Regions from separate parts of the Thermaerobacter litoralis genome, predicted to be linked through region 1. Evidence: riboswitches for the same ligand, from Rfam matches in the RefSeq annotation. Region 1 holds a riboswitch; the other holds the start of a gene.
What was found. Region 1 has a riboswitch for S-adenosylmethionine ahead of metE (5-methyltetrahydropteroyltriglutamate--homocysteine S-methyltransferase). Riboswitches for the same ligand answer to the same signal wherever they lie in the genome.
Positions count from the first base shown of each region.

Region 2: it holds a riboswitch for S-adenosylmethionine, as region 1 does, so the genes downstream of both, metX (homoserine O-acetyltransferase MetX) here and metE (5-methyltetrahydropteroyltriglutamate--homocysteine S-methyltransferase) in region 1, are expected to answer to the same signal.

Region 1 covers NZ_BAAIES010000008.1:413,191-420,116, forward strand. The annotation lists gene metE (5-methyltetrahydropteroyltriglutamate--homocysteine S-methyltransferase) at 1-1,906, opposite strand, end outside; SAM riboswitch class I at 2,003-2,114, opposite strand; gene cysG (siroheme synthase CysG) at 2,388-3,983, shown strand; gene ACYQ02_RS06945 (nitrite/sulfite reductase) at 3,989-5,770, shown strand; gene ACYQ02_RS06950 (phosphoadenylyl-sulfate reductase) at 5,972-6,814, shown strand; gene ACYQ02_RS06955 (hypothetical protein) at 6,877-6,926, shown strand, end outside.
Region 2 covers NZ_BAAIES010000005.1:175,538-182,463, reverse strand. The annotation lists gene ACYQ02_RS04275 (cupredoxin domain-containing protein) at 1-60, opposite strand, end outside; gene ACYQ02_RS04270 (M48 metallopeptidase family protein) at 355-1,491, shown strand; gene ACYQ02_RS04265 (hypothetical protein) at 1,553-2,008, opposite strand; gene ACYQ02_RS04260 (helix-turn-helix domain-containing protein) at 2,409-2,729, opposite strand; SAM riboswitch class I at 3,036-3,154, shown strand; gene metX (homoserine O-acetyltransferase MetX) at 3,250-4,437, shown strand; gene ACYQ02_RS04250 (homoserine dehydrogenase) at 4,434-5,534, shown strand; gene ACYQ02_RS04245 (hypothetical protein) at 5,592-6,011, shown strand; gene ACYQ02_RS04240 (hypothetical protein) at 6,335-6,926, opposite strand, start outside.

The sequences.
Region 1 (6,926 bases):
TGGCCCAGGCCAGGTAGGCCGGCTGATCCGCCCGGCGCAGGGGCATGGCCTCGCGGAAGGCCGGTTCGTCGATCTGGATGACCCGGATCCCCGCCGCCTCCAGGTCCTGGACCTCGTCGCGGATGGCCAGGGCGATCTGGCGGCAGGTCACCTCCCGCGGCTGGTCGTCGCGGACGAAGGACCACTGCAGGATGGTGACGGGCCCCGTCAACATGCCCTTGACCGGCCGGTCCGTCAGGGACTGGGCGTAGGTGATCCACTTCACCGTCATGGGGCCGGGCCGGGCCACGTCGCCGTAGAGGATGGGCGGCTTGACGCAGCGGCTGCCGTAGCTCTGGACCCAGCCGTGGCGGGTGAAGGCGAAGCCCTCCAGCTGCTCGGCGAAGTACTCCACCATGTCGTTGCGCTCGGGCTCGCCGTGGACCAGCACGTCTAGCCCCAGCTCCTCCTGCAGCCGGATCACCCGCCGGATCTCGTCCCGCAGGCCCGCCTCGTAGGTGGCGTCGTCGATCTCGCCCCGGCGCCAGCGGGCCCGCAGCCGCCGCAGCTCCGGCGTCTGGGGGAACGACCCGATGGTGGTGGTGGGAAGAACCGGCAACCCGAGGCGCTGCCGCTGGCGCTGGCGCCGCTCGGGGGCCGGCGACCGCCGGCGGGCATCGCCGGGACCGAGCCGGGCCAGCCGCGCCTGCACCTCGGGCCGGGTCCGCCGCGGCGAGCCAAGGCGGGCCGCCACCGCCGCCCGGCTGGCGGCCAGGGCGCCGGCAACCGCCGCCCGGCCTTCGTTCAGGGCGCGGGTGAGGACGGCCACCTCTTCCAGCTTCTGCTTCGCGAAGGCCAGCCAGCCCTTGATCTCCGGGTCGAACGCCGTCTCCAGCTCCAGGTCGATGGGCACGTGCAGCAGGGAGCAGGAGGGGGCGACGAAGATCCGCTCGGGCCCCAGCGCCTGCCGGGCCCGCTCCAAGACCTCCAGGGCCGCCTCCAGGTCGGCCCGCCAGACGTTGCGGCCGTCGACCACTCCCAGGGAGAGGTGCAGGGTCGGCGGCACGCCGGCCGCGAGCACCTGCTCCAGCTGGCCGGGATCCCGCACCAGGTCCAGGTGCAGGGCCTGCACGGGCAGGCTCAGGGCCAGCTCCAGGTTGTCCCGCAGCCCCTCGAAGTAGGTGGCCAGGAACAGCTTCAGGCCGGGGGCCGCCTGGGCCAGCGCGGCGTAGGCCCGCCGGAAGGCGGCCCGGGCCGGTTCGTCCAGGTCGAGGGCCAGGAAGGGCTCATCCAGCTGGACCCAGGTGGCCCCGGCGGCCTGGAGCTCCCGCAGCACCTGCCCGTAAACGGGCAGGAGGCCGTCCAGCAGGGCAAGCCGGGCGCCGGAGGGGACGCCCGCCGCCTCCCGCACCTTGGCCAGCAGCAGGAAGCTCACCGGCCCCAGAAGCACCGGGCGGGCCGCCAAGCCCAGGGCCCGGGCCTCGCGGAACTCCTCCACCACCTTGCGGGAGGCCAGGCGGAAGGTCTGGTCCGGCGCCAGCTCCGGCACGATGTAGTGGTAGTTGGTGTCGAACCACTTGGTCATCTCCAGAGCCGGTACGCCCTGGCCGGGCGTCCCCCGGGCCATGGCGAAGTAGACGTCCAGCGGGACCTCGCCGCCGCCCGCCGGATCCCACCCGTAACGGGCGGGGACGGCGCCCACCATGCAGGCGGTATCCAGCACGTGGTCGTAGAGGGAGAAGTCCCCGGCCGGCACCACGTCGATCCCCGCCTGCCGCTGCAGCTCCCAGTGGCGGCGGCGCAGGGCGGCCGCCGTGCGGAGCAGCTCGCCGGCCGGGATCTGGCCGTCCCAGTAGGCCTCCAGGGCCTGCTTCAGCTCCCGCCCCGCGCCGATGCGGGGAAAGCCCAGGTTCGTCGCCAGCGCCATCCATCCTCGCCTCCTCTGCCGGCGTCCACGGTGGGTCCAAGGGGCCGGCACGAAATGAAAAACCCCCTCCGGGAGGGGGAGAGGGTGGCTCGCCTTTCCCTATCTCCCGGGAGCCGCCTCCCGCGGGAATTGGCACCGTGCCGCTGCCGTCCGGCGGCCGGTTGCCGTGGCGTCATCGGGCCCGTCCCTCGGCCACTCTCGATAGGGTGCTGCTGTCGGGCTGTATGGCGCCCGGGCGCCGGGTTGTGGGAGCCCCCACGGGATCCGGCCCGGGCGTTGGGAACTGCTATTCGGGACCCGGACGGGAACTCCTGCCGGGCCATGGCCGAATTTGCAGGACCTTGACACGAGCCGCCCGGCGCCCTTCAATGGAGACTAAGTTAATTAACTCACTCGTATTTTTAAGGAATAGAGCGCACCGGTCGCAGCCCATGGCCCCCCGGGATCGGGATGGAGAGCGACGCGGGCGGGAGGAACACCGATGCATACCGATGCGCTGGCTCCGGAACGGGATGGCATCACGCCCGGTTCCATTCCCTACTACCCCGTCATGCTCGACCTGCGGGACCGGCCGTGCGTCGTGCTGGGCGGAGGCGGCGAAGCGGAGGCCAAGGTGCGGGGGCTGCTGGCCGCCGGGGCTCGGGTGACGCTGATCGCCGCAGACGGCACCGAGGCCCTGGCCCGCTGGGCGGCCGAGGGCCGGATCCGCTGGATTCGGCGGGACTACCGGCCCGGCGACCTGGACGGCTTCATGCTGGTGATCGCGGCCACCGAGGATCCCAGCCTCAACCGGCAGATCCGCGACGAAGCCGACCGCCGTCACCTGTGGCTCAACGCCGTCGACGACCCGCCCCACTGCAGCTTCATCCTGCCCGCCGTCCACCGCCAGGGGGACCTGGTGGTGGCCATCGGCACGGGCGGCAAGAGCCCGGCGCTGGCCGCCCGGCTGCGGGACCGGCTGGCCCGGGAGCTGGGGCCCGAGTACGCCGCCTGGGTCGCCCTGCTGGGCTCGATGCGCCCGGCGGTGACCGCCCGCATCCCCGATCCAGAGCAGCGCCGGGCCCTCTGGTACCGCATGGTGGACTCTGAGGGGCTCGAGCGGATCCGCCACGGCGACGAGCCGGGGGCCCGGCGGCTCCTGGAAGACCTGCTGGACGCGGCGGCGGCGAACCACATCCAACCCGCCCCGCCGGCCGCGGCCCCGCCTGCGGCCCCGGCTGATCCGCCGCAGGCGCCGGCGAGCGGCCGGCCGCACCGGGACGGCCCCGGCACCGTCTACCTGGTGGGCGCCGGCCCCGGTGACCCCGAGCTCCTCACCCTGCGGGCCGCCCGGCTGCTGGCCGAGGCCGACTGCGTCCTCTACGACCGGCTGGTGTCGCCGGCCATCCTGGCCCGGGTGAGGCCCGGCGCCGAGCGCATCCCCGTCGGCAAGGCGCCCCGGCACGCGGGGTCGGGCGAGGCGGCGCCGCCCTGCAGCCAGGACGCCATCATCGAGCTGCTGGCCGACCGGGCCCGGCGCCACCGGGTGGTGGTGCGGCTCAAGGGCGGCGATCCCATGGTCTTTGGCCGGGGTGGGGAGGAACTGGCCGCCCTCCGCCGCCGCGGCATCCCCGTCCAGGTGGTGCCCGGCGTGACCTCGGCGGTGGCCGCCCCGGCCCTGGCGGGGATCCCCCTGACCCTGCGCGGGGTGGCGTCGTCCTTCACCGTGGCCAGCGGCCACTGCCAGGCCGGTTCGTCCCAGGATTGGGCGCGGCTCGCGGCGGCCGACACCCTGGTGGTGTTGATGGGCGTGGCGAACCGCCAGGCGACCGCCCAGGCCCTGATCGAGGCCGGGCGGCCGCCCGGCGAGCCCTGCGCCTTCGTGGAGTGGGCCGGCTGGCCCCAGCAGCGGGTGGTCCGGGCGACCCTGGGCGCCGTGGCCGCCGGCCAGGTCGCCGTGGAGGCGCCGGCGGTGTGGGTGATCGGTCCGGTGGCCGCCTGGGCGGACGAACCGGCACCGCCCGAGGACCCGCCCTGGGCCCCGCGGGACCAGCAACCGGCACCGCTGGGCTCCCCGGCCGAGATCGCCAGGAGGTGACCGCCATGAACGGTTCCAACCGGCCGTCCGACCCGACCCGTCCCGGTCATCCCGCCGGCCCCGTCCCGCCCGGCGGCCCGGCCCGTACCGAGCCCTCGCCGGACCCGGCATCGCCGGCGGCCGCCGCGGGCCACCGGCCGGGCAGGGCGCGGCGGGAGCGGCGGCCCCTGACCTGGGAGGAGGTCCGCCGGCGCAACTACGTCGAGCGGGTCAAGCACGAGAAGCTGCCCTTCGACCTGCTGGACGAGCTGCCGCGGCTCGCGGCCACCCACTACGAGGACGTGCCGGAGGACGACATCCTCCGCCTGCAGTGGTGGGGGCTCTACCACGACAAGCCCAAGGTCGGCACCTTCATGATGCGGGTCAAGATCCCGGGGGGCATCGTCACCCCGCAGCAGCTAAGGGTGATCGGCCAGATCTCCCAGCGCTTCGGCCGCAACAGCGGTGAGATCTCGACCCGCCAGAACATCCAGATCCACTGGATCGAGCTCAAGGACGTACCGGCCATCTTCGACCTCCTGCGGCAGCACGGGCTGACCACCGCGGGGGCGTGCGGCGACATCCTGCGTAACATCACCGGCTGCCCGGTGGCGGGGATCGACGCCGGCGAGCTCTTCGACACCCGGCCCTACGTGCGGGCGCTGGCGGACTTCTTCTACCACAACCGCGAGTACAGCGACCTGCCGCGCAAGCACAAGTGGACCCTGTCGGCCTGCCCCCACCAGTGCAACGCGCCGGAGATCCACGACGTGGGCCTGGTGGGCACCGTGGTCGACGGCCGGCCGGGCTTCGCCGTGCTGGTGGGGGGCGGCCTGTCCACCTACCCGCGGCTGGCCGACCCCCTGGGCGTGTTCGTCCCGGCCGAGGACCTGACCGCCTTCCTCCAGGCGCTGCTGGACGTATGGCGCTTCGACCTGACCTACCGGGCCAACCGGGCCAAGGCCCGCTTCAAGTTCATGGTGGAGGACCACGGCCCCGAGGCCATCCGCCGCCGCATCGAGGAGCGGCTGGGCCGCCCGCTGCCGTCGCTGGCCGAGGTACCCCGGCCCGCCGGTCGCACGGGACACCTGGGGATCCATCCCCAGAAGCAGGAGGGGCGGTACTACATCGGCTTCCCCGTCTTCCCGGGGCTCATCAGCGGTGAGCAGATGGTCGCCGTCGCCGACCTGGTCGAAGCCCACGGTGAAGACGTGCGGTTTACCCGGGAGCAGAACCTGATCATCACCGGGGTGGCGGCCGCCGACGTGGACCGGGTGGTGGCGGCCATGGCCGATCTGGGCTTTGCCCTGGACGTCAACCCGGTCCGGGGCCACAGCATCGCCTGCACCGGCAACCCCCACTGCAACTACGCCGTGGGTGACACCAAGCCCCAGCTGGTGCGGCTGGTGGAGCGGCTGGAAGCCCGCTTCGGCCGGGCGGTCGAGGACCTGCACATCCACCTGGACGGTTGCCCCCACGCCTGCGGCCAGCACTGGGTGGGCGACATCGGCATCCAGGGGACCACGGCCCGGGACGAACGGGGCGAGAAGATCCCGGCCTACGACATCCTGCTGCGGGGCGGGCTCGGCCCGGAGGCGGCCATCGGCCGGCCGGTGGCCCGCCGGGTGCCGGCCGGCGAGCTGGCCGGCTACGTGGAGCGGCTGGTCGGGTTCTACCTGACCCGGCGCCGCCCGGGCGAGTCGCCCCAGGCCTTCTTCCACCGCCATGGCGACGACGAGCTGCTGGCCGTGATGGAGGGGCGGCCGGGGGGAACCCCGCCCCAGGCCGCCGCCGGGGCCGGCGACTGAAGCGCTCTGCTGACGGAGGAGAGCCCTCGGCAAGGACGGGGGAAGCGCCCTTGCAAGGACGGGGGAAGCGCGCCGCAAGGACGGGGCAAGCGCGCTTGCAAGAACACGGGAAGCACGCCGCAAGGACGGGGGAAGCGCCCTCGCCCTGCAAGGACACGGGGGCGCTTGCACAGGGGCGCTTGACAAGAGGAGGTGGCCTGGTTGCAACCCGCAGGCATCACCCCGCCGACCCGCCGGGACGTGATGGACGACTACGAGGCCGGCCAGTGGGCCGTCCACTTCGAGGACAAGGAGCCGGAGGACCTCTTGGAGTGGGCCTTCGAGCGCTTCGGCAACCGGCGCCTGGCCCTGATCTCCAGCTTTCAGGCTGAGGCCAGCGTGCTGATCGACATGGCGTGGCGAATCGACCCCCAGGTCCGGGTCGTCACCGTGGACACCGGCCGGCTGCCCCAGGAGACCTACGAGCTGATCGACCGGGTGCGGGAGCACTACGGCATCGCCGTGGAGGTGGTGATGCCGGATCCCGTGCTGATCGGCCGGATGGTCCGCCGCCACGGGATCAACCTGTTCTACCGCGACGTGAACCTGCGCCTGCTCTGTTGCCACCTGCGCAAGGTGCTGCCCCTGCAGGGGGTGTTGGACGGGCTCGACGCCTGGGTGACGGGCCTGCGCCGCGCCCAGTGGGCGACCCGGGCCAACATCCGCAAGGTGGAGATCGACCACGATCACGGCGGCCTGGTCAAGCTGAACCCCCTGGCCGACTGGAGCGACGAGGACGTGTGGGATTACATCCGCCAGAACGACGTCCCCTACCACGCCCTCTACGACCGGGGCTACACCAGCATCGGCTGCGCCCCCTGCACCCGGCCGGTGGAACCGGGCGCCGACCCCCGCAGCGGCCGCTGGTGGTGGGAGAAGGACGCCCCCAAGGAGTGCGGCATGCACTGCCCCATCGAGACGGGCGGGTTCGAGCACGAGGTGGAGGCGATCCTGGGCCACGACCTGGACGGCCACCTGGAGGGCGAAGGGCCGGAGGGCTCCTGACCCGCCGGCCCCAAGGCCCCACCCCCGCCCCATCCCCGCCCAACGCCCAAGGAGGGATTCCCGTGCCGGTGCGCCTGCAGCCCGAGACCGCCGCCATCATCCAGGAGGAAGC
Region 2 (6,926 bases), on a different contig from region 1:
CGAGACCAGCAGGGCGATCACCGAGCGGGTGGCCGGCCCGGGTGCAGCCCCGTCGGACACGACGGCACCTCCTTCAAGGGGGCCGGCCCGGCCGGTCGGGGACCGGCCGGGTTCCTTCCGGGACCAATGTATGCCATCCGGTGGCCCTTCCATTCGGGGCCGGGCGCCCCTTTTCGCGGGCCGGCGCGGGCCGGCGCGCGGGCCGGCGCGTCCTTTTGGGGCCCGGGGAGGAGCGGCGACCGGCCGGGCGAACCATGACCATGGTTGACGGGAAGCCCGCGGCCGGCGGCGGCTCGGGCTTCGCCCCGCCGGGCCGGCCCGAGGCCCGGCGGGAACGGGCGAGGAGGGGGTTGGATGGGCAGGGCGGCGGGTGGGGGACGAACCGGCGGGGCGCCGGCGGGCGGCGGGCGGTCTGGGGCCCGGGGGCCGGCGCCGGAACGCCGGGACCCCCGGCACCAGGAGGCGGATAGGCCAGCGGCGGACCCGGGCCGGGGCCCCGGCCGGTCCCGGGAGGCCGGCCGGCGGCCGGAGCCGGCCGGGTTGCCCGCCGGCCTGCCCGCCTACACCGTCCGGGTCAGCGCCCGGGCGCGCCGGGTGCGGCTGGTCCTCTCGCCGGCCGACGGCCTGGTGGTCGTGGTGCCGCGGGGCTATGCGCTCCACCGGGTGCCCCAGGTGGTCGCCCAGCACGCGGGGTGGATCCAGCGGGCCCGGCGCCGCCTGGAGGAAGAGGCGCGCCGGGCCGGCGGCAGCGGCAACGCCCCACCGGAGCCGGCGCCCGGTCTACCGGCCGCCCCGCCGAGCCCGCCGGCCTGGGTATGGTTGCGGGCCCTGGGCGAGGTGTGGCTCGTGGGGGGCGCGCCCGGCCCGGAGCCGGCCGTGCCGTCCCGCCGGCCCCCGGCGGCCGGGCCGGCCGCGGGCGGGCCGGTGACGCCCTCCTCACCGCCCGCGGCGCCGGCGCCCCCCGCCGGGGCGGGGACCCCCGGGTTCTGGCCGGCCGGCCCGGCCGCCGCGGCCCTCCCCCAAGAGGTACCGGTGGCGGGCCGGATCACGCTGCCCGCCGGTGCCCTGGAACGGGGACCGGCCGCCTGGGCCCCGCCCCTGCGGGCCTGGCTGGCGCGGCGGGCCCGGGCCACCCTGCTGCCCTGGCTTGAGGCCCTGGCCCGGGAGCGGGGCTTCCGGCTGGCCGGTGCGTCCGTCGGGTGTCCCAAGACCCGGTGGGGAAGCTGCTCGGCGACCCGTCACATCCGGCTCAGCCTGAAGCTCCTGTTCCTGCCGCCGGAGCTGGTCGAGCACGTGCTGATCCACGAGCTGTGCCACACGGTCCACCTGCACCACGGGCCGGCCTTCTGGGGGCTGGTGGCCCGCCACGATCCTCGGGCGGCGGAGAACCGCCGCCACCTGCGGGCGGCGTGGAGCTACGTGCCGGCCTGGTTGCGGCCCGCCCGGTCCATCGGGCCCTCGGTGGCCGACGGCGAGGTGCCCCTCCCCTAGCAGCCCGTGTAGTAATGCCATTGGCTCCCAAAGCCGCTCGTCTTTGAAAACGTCAGACGCCTTAGGACATTCCGTCCAGCTGGCGTACTGGTTGCACTTCCTGACTGGCGAGCGCCTGGATTTCCGTCATACGCTGCCGTACATCATTAGGTAGCGGCACGTACATCAGGGAAATGCCCGGGGCCAGCCTGCCGCGAAGGTGCTTCTCCATGATCCCAAAAAACTCTTCACTTGTCAGAACGAGGATGCGTATGGGAGCGTCGATAAGCGTGAGGTAGTATAGCTCGGCTACCGCTGCGTTTATCTTGCCCGCTGGCTTCTTCCCTCCGGAGGTCTTGCCCGAAGCGGACTTGATCGATGCCACTACTCTGCCGTCGTCGGAGACCGCGTCGAATTCGTGGGTGCCACCGGCGACGAGCTTTAGTACCCGGGACTTGAATGGCACCCCAAATTGCTGGGCGAGGTGCTGACGTACGACATCTTCCACGACCCGCTTGAGGTAAAGGGTGTTGGCCATCGGGACGACCACCTTTTTGGAGTTGACCCGCTTTGGAGTTGACCCGGTTTCGTGGACAGGTTGAGGCTTACGCGACAACCCCTTCCTGTGAATGAGTCTTTCGCTCCTGCTGCCAACGGTCCTCGTACTCGTCGGGCGAGAGGGAACCAAGGGCCGAGGGACGCCGCTACCGGTTGTAGAACCCTTCGACGTACTCGAAGATCGCCATGCGGCAGTTGATCCCGTGTGGGCCAGGCTTGGCGGTCGAGGAGCTCCCGTTGCAGGGGCGCGTCGAAACTCTCCGCCATCGCGTTGTCCAGCGCATCGCCCACAGGACCCATTGATCCGGCGATGCCCAGGGCCTCCAAGCGACGGGTGAACGCTAACGAGGTGTCCTATGCCCCATGGTCGGCGTGGTGGATCAGGGCGGGCCCTGGCCGGCGACGCCGCACCGCCATGGTAACGGCGTCCACCAGCAACTCCGCGACGGGCCGGTCCCCCCATGGCCCAGCCACCACGGCACGGGAGAAGGCATCGATGCTACGTGAGGTCTGCCACCCATATCCGGTTGGGGGCATCGGGCACAAACTCCCGATGCAGCCGGTCGGGGGTCGACCGGGCGGCGGGGATCCCGGCGGGTGATCCCCCGGGTCCGGCGCCGGTGCACGCCACAGAGCCCCATGGCCCGCATTAGCCGGGCGACCCGCTTCCGACCCCAGCGGACCCCATGCGTCCACCGCAGCTCTCAATGGGTGCGGGGCGCACCATCCGTGCCCCGGCGGAACTCGGGAGGGTCCGGCGGCTTGGTGGCCGGCATGGGGATCACCCTTTCCGGGGCTTACGCCCCAAGTGCCGGGGTGTCCACGAAACCGGGGCAAGTCCAGTGCGAGTCACCTCCGGGATGTGGACTGGCTACCAATCCCTTGGCTCGCCAACCGCCTTTCCCTTCTGGGACCCACACTCTTCAGCCCAGAGCCAGGAGGTCGTTGACCTCCCCGCCCGGGCATGCTAGCATCACTCTCAACAGCCACAACAGAGCGCGTCTGCTCTCTTATCCAGAGTGGCGGAGGGACTGGCCCGATGAAGCCCGGCAACCGCCGGCCGCGCCGCAGCGGCCGGTAAGGTGCCAACTCCTGCAGGATCCGGCCGGATCCTGAGAGATGAGAGGGCGCCGGAACTCCTTTCGGCCCTTCCCTCTCGGGAGGGGTAATTTCGTATCCGGAACCCCTTCGGGGAGCGGGCGCGGGAGGGAGGGGGACGCGGTGATCCCCTGTCGCGGCCGTGTGGACATCGGGCCGCTGCAGCTGGAGCTGGGCGGCCACCTGCCCCGGGTCGAACTGGCCTTCGAGACCTGGGGGCGCTGGGATCCCCGGCGGCAGAACGCCGTCCTCATCTGCCACGCCCTGACCGGCGACGCCCACGTCGCCGCCCACGACCCCGCCGACCGCCCGGGCTGGTGGGAGGAGGCGGTGGGCCCGGGCAAGCCCATCGACACCCGCCGCTGGTTCGTCCTGTGCAGTAACGTCCTGGGGGGCTGCTACGGGTCGACCGGGCCTTCCAGCCCCATGGCGCCGGGGGCCGGTCCCTGGGGCGGGCGCTTCCCCACCATCACCGTCCGCGACATGGTCCACGCCCAGCGCCGCCTGCTGGACGCCCTGGGCATCCAGCGGCTCGCCCTGGTGGTGGGCGGCTCGCTGGGCGGCATGCAAGCCCTGGAGTGGGCCTTCACCTATCCCGACCGGGTCGACGCGGTGGCGGTGCTGGCCGCTCCGCCCGCCGCCTCGCCCCATGCCATCGCCTGGAACGAGGTCCAGCGCCAGGCCATCTTCGCCGATCCGGCCTGGCAGGGCGGGGATTACCCCAGCGAGCAGCCGCCGCGCCGGGGACTGGCGCTGGCCCGCATGCTGGCGATGACCACCTACCGCGGTCGCGAGGAGTGGGCCCTGCGCTTCGGCCGGGCCGAGGTGCCGCCGGGGACCGATCCGGTGGCCGAGCGGCTGGGCGGTTACGCCACCGCCGCCCGTTCCGGCGCTGAAGCCTTCCGGTTCCAGATCGAGAGCTACTTGCACTACCAGGGGGAGAAGCTGGTGCGCCGCTTCGATCCGGCCACGTACGTGACCTTGACCCGGGCCATGGACCTGCACGACGTGGGCCGGGACCGCGGGGGCCTGGAGGCCGCGGCCGGCCGGGTGCAGAGCCGGGTCTACGTCCTCGGCATCACCTCGGACCTGCTCTACCCGGTGGACGAGCAGCGGCCCCTGGTGCGGGCCCTGCGCCGGGCGGGCAAGGACGTCGCCTGGCACGTCTGGCGGGCCCCCTGGGGCCACGACAGCTTCCTGGTCGACGCGGCGGGTGTGGCCCGGCGGGTCATGACCTGGCTGGAGGAACCGGCCGCCTCGCCGGCGGCCCCGCCCGGCGCGGTGGCCGCCGTGGGGGAGGGGCGCCCGTGAGGGGTCCCGTGGTGGCGCTGCTGGGTTTGGGCACCGTGGGCAGCGCCGTGGCGCAGCGGCTGCTGGATCCACCCCCCTGGCTGGTCGAGCGGCTGGGCGGCGTGCCGCGGCTCAAGGGGGCGCTGGTGCGCCACCCGGATAAACCGCGGGCCGCCGCCGTCGACCCCGCCCTGCTGACCACCGACCCGGAGCGGCTCTTGGCCGATCCGGAGGTCGACGTGGTGATCGAGCTGATCGGAGGGGTCGAGCCCGCCCGCCGCTACGTGCTCCAGGCCCTGGAGGCCGGGCGTCACGTCATCACGGCCAACAAGGCCCTGCTGGCTGAGTCCCTGGCCCCCCTGGTGGCCGTCGCCCGCCGGTCGGGGGTGGAACTGGCCTTCGAGGGGGCCGTGGCCGGGGGCGTGCCCATCATCCGGCCGCTGCTGCGGTGCCTGGCCGCCAACCGGGTGCGGCGCCTGCGGGCGGTGCTGAACGGCACCTGCAACTTCGTGCTCACCCTGGTCGAGCAGGGCGCCAGCCTGGACGAGGCGGTGCGGGCGGCCCAGGCCGCGGGCTACGCGGAGGCCGATCCCAGCGACGATCTCTCCGGCCGCGACGCCGCCCGCAAGCTGGCCATCCTGGCGATGCTGGTCACCGGCGAGCCGGTGGACTGGACGAGCGTCGAGCGGCGGGGTCTGGACGACCCGGCCTTCCGCCGGATCCTGGAGGCGGCGCCCGCCGCCGGCCCCGGCCAGGAGGCCCGCTGGCGGCTGGTGGCCACGGCGGAGTGGACCGGGCCCGCGCCCCGGCTGACGGTGCAGCCGGAGCTCTTGCCACCCCACGATCCGCTGCTGCAGGCGGCCGGGGTGGAGAATATGATCCTCATCGAGGCGGATCCGGTGGGCGCCGTGCGCTTCGCCGGGCCGGGGGCCGGCGGCGAGGCCACGGCCAGCGCCGTGCTGGCCGACCTGATCGCCATCTGGCGCGGCGACCGGCTGCCCCTGCCCGCCCTGGACGGCCGGCCCCGGGCGGCAAGCCGGGTGCCGGGCGGCGCCTTCGACAGGGAATGGCAGGATCCGGCCGCGGCGGCGGTTAAACTCAGATTGAGGGAAGGTTGAGCGGGCCGCCGGGCGCGCCCTGGGGCGGGTCCGGCGGGTCCTCCAGGGGGGAGCGGCATGGGCCCCAGGCATCTCGCCCAGTGCTACCGGTGCCGGCGCACCTTTGAGGCGGACCGGCGGGGTGCCCGCTATTGCCCGGATTGTGAGCGGGAGCAGCGGCGCCGGTTCCGCGTGCTGCCCGGGGGCCGGGATCCCCGGGCCCGGGGGGTGGTGCGGCCCGGCGGGATCCGGTCCGGATCTCCGGGAACCCGGTGGCGGGGCACGGCGCTGCGCCGTCGTGCCGGCTCGCGGCCCTGGCGCTCCCACTGGGCCTGGCGGCGGTGGCACCAGCCTTTGCGCCTGGTGGCCGTGGTGGCGATGGCCGCCGCCGCCCGGGTCGCCTGGGACCTGACCGACGCCGGACCGTGGCCGGTGGAGTGGCTGGTCTACCTCGTCGGCGCCGCCTGGATCTGGAACCGGCGGGACGAGGCGGCCTGACCGCGGCCCCGCCCGGGCGGCGGTCAGGCCTCTGGTGCAGGTTGCTTCGCGGGATCGCACAAGGAACGCGGCGGCGGGTCTCCGCCGCCGTCGTCGTTGGGACGCGGTGTGCCGGACTCGTACCAGGCTGGTACCGGACGTGGACCGGACGTGGACCCGACGGGACGGGTTTCGCCCCGACCCGGCTGGACGCCGGCCCGGGCTCAAGCCTCGACGGCCTCCCGCGGCCGCGGGCGGCCGCTAGCCTCCTCGGGCCTCGGATGGCCGCAGGCCTCTTCGGCCCTCGGGCGGCCGCGGGTGACCTTCAACGGCCGTCGGGCCGGCTAGGGCCCGCCGTCGGGCCGGCGAGGGCCGTCGCCGGCCTCCCCGGCCGGTTCCACCACCACCTCGAGCCCGGCCTCCCGCAACCGCTCGGCCAGCTGGCGGCGGGTGCCCTCCAGCCGGACGCGCCGGGGGCGCAGGGCCTTGAGCAGCCCAACCGCCAGGTCCTCCTTCTCCAGCGGCACCCGGGGATCCAGGTGGCCCTCCAGGAACTCCCGGTACAGGGGCGGACCGCCCGGCTCGCGGATCACCAGAGTGGACCCCTGCCCTTCGACCCAGAGTTCCGCCGGGCCTTCGGCCGGTGGCCGCAGGGTGCCCAGGAACTGCTTCAGCGCCCGCTCCAGCCAGAGCTGCTGCAGGCCCGTCCGCGCCAGCTCCGCCACCAGGCTGCGGAGGAACCGCTCGCCGCGGAAGCGCAACCAGCCCAGGATGCTCAGCCGCCCGTGCTGGATCAGTTCCGGCAGGAGCAGGGCCGCGGTGCCGCGGGCCAGGGGCGGCTGGGTCAGCAGGGGGAGGCTCTGCTTCCAGACCGCCAGGCGGTCGTCGGGGTCGACTGCGGCGTAGCGGGAGTCCAGGTGGTCCAACAGCATCTCC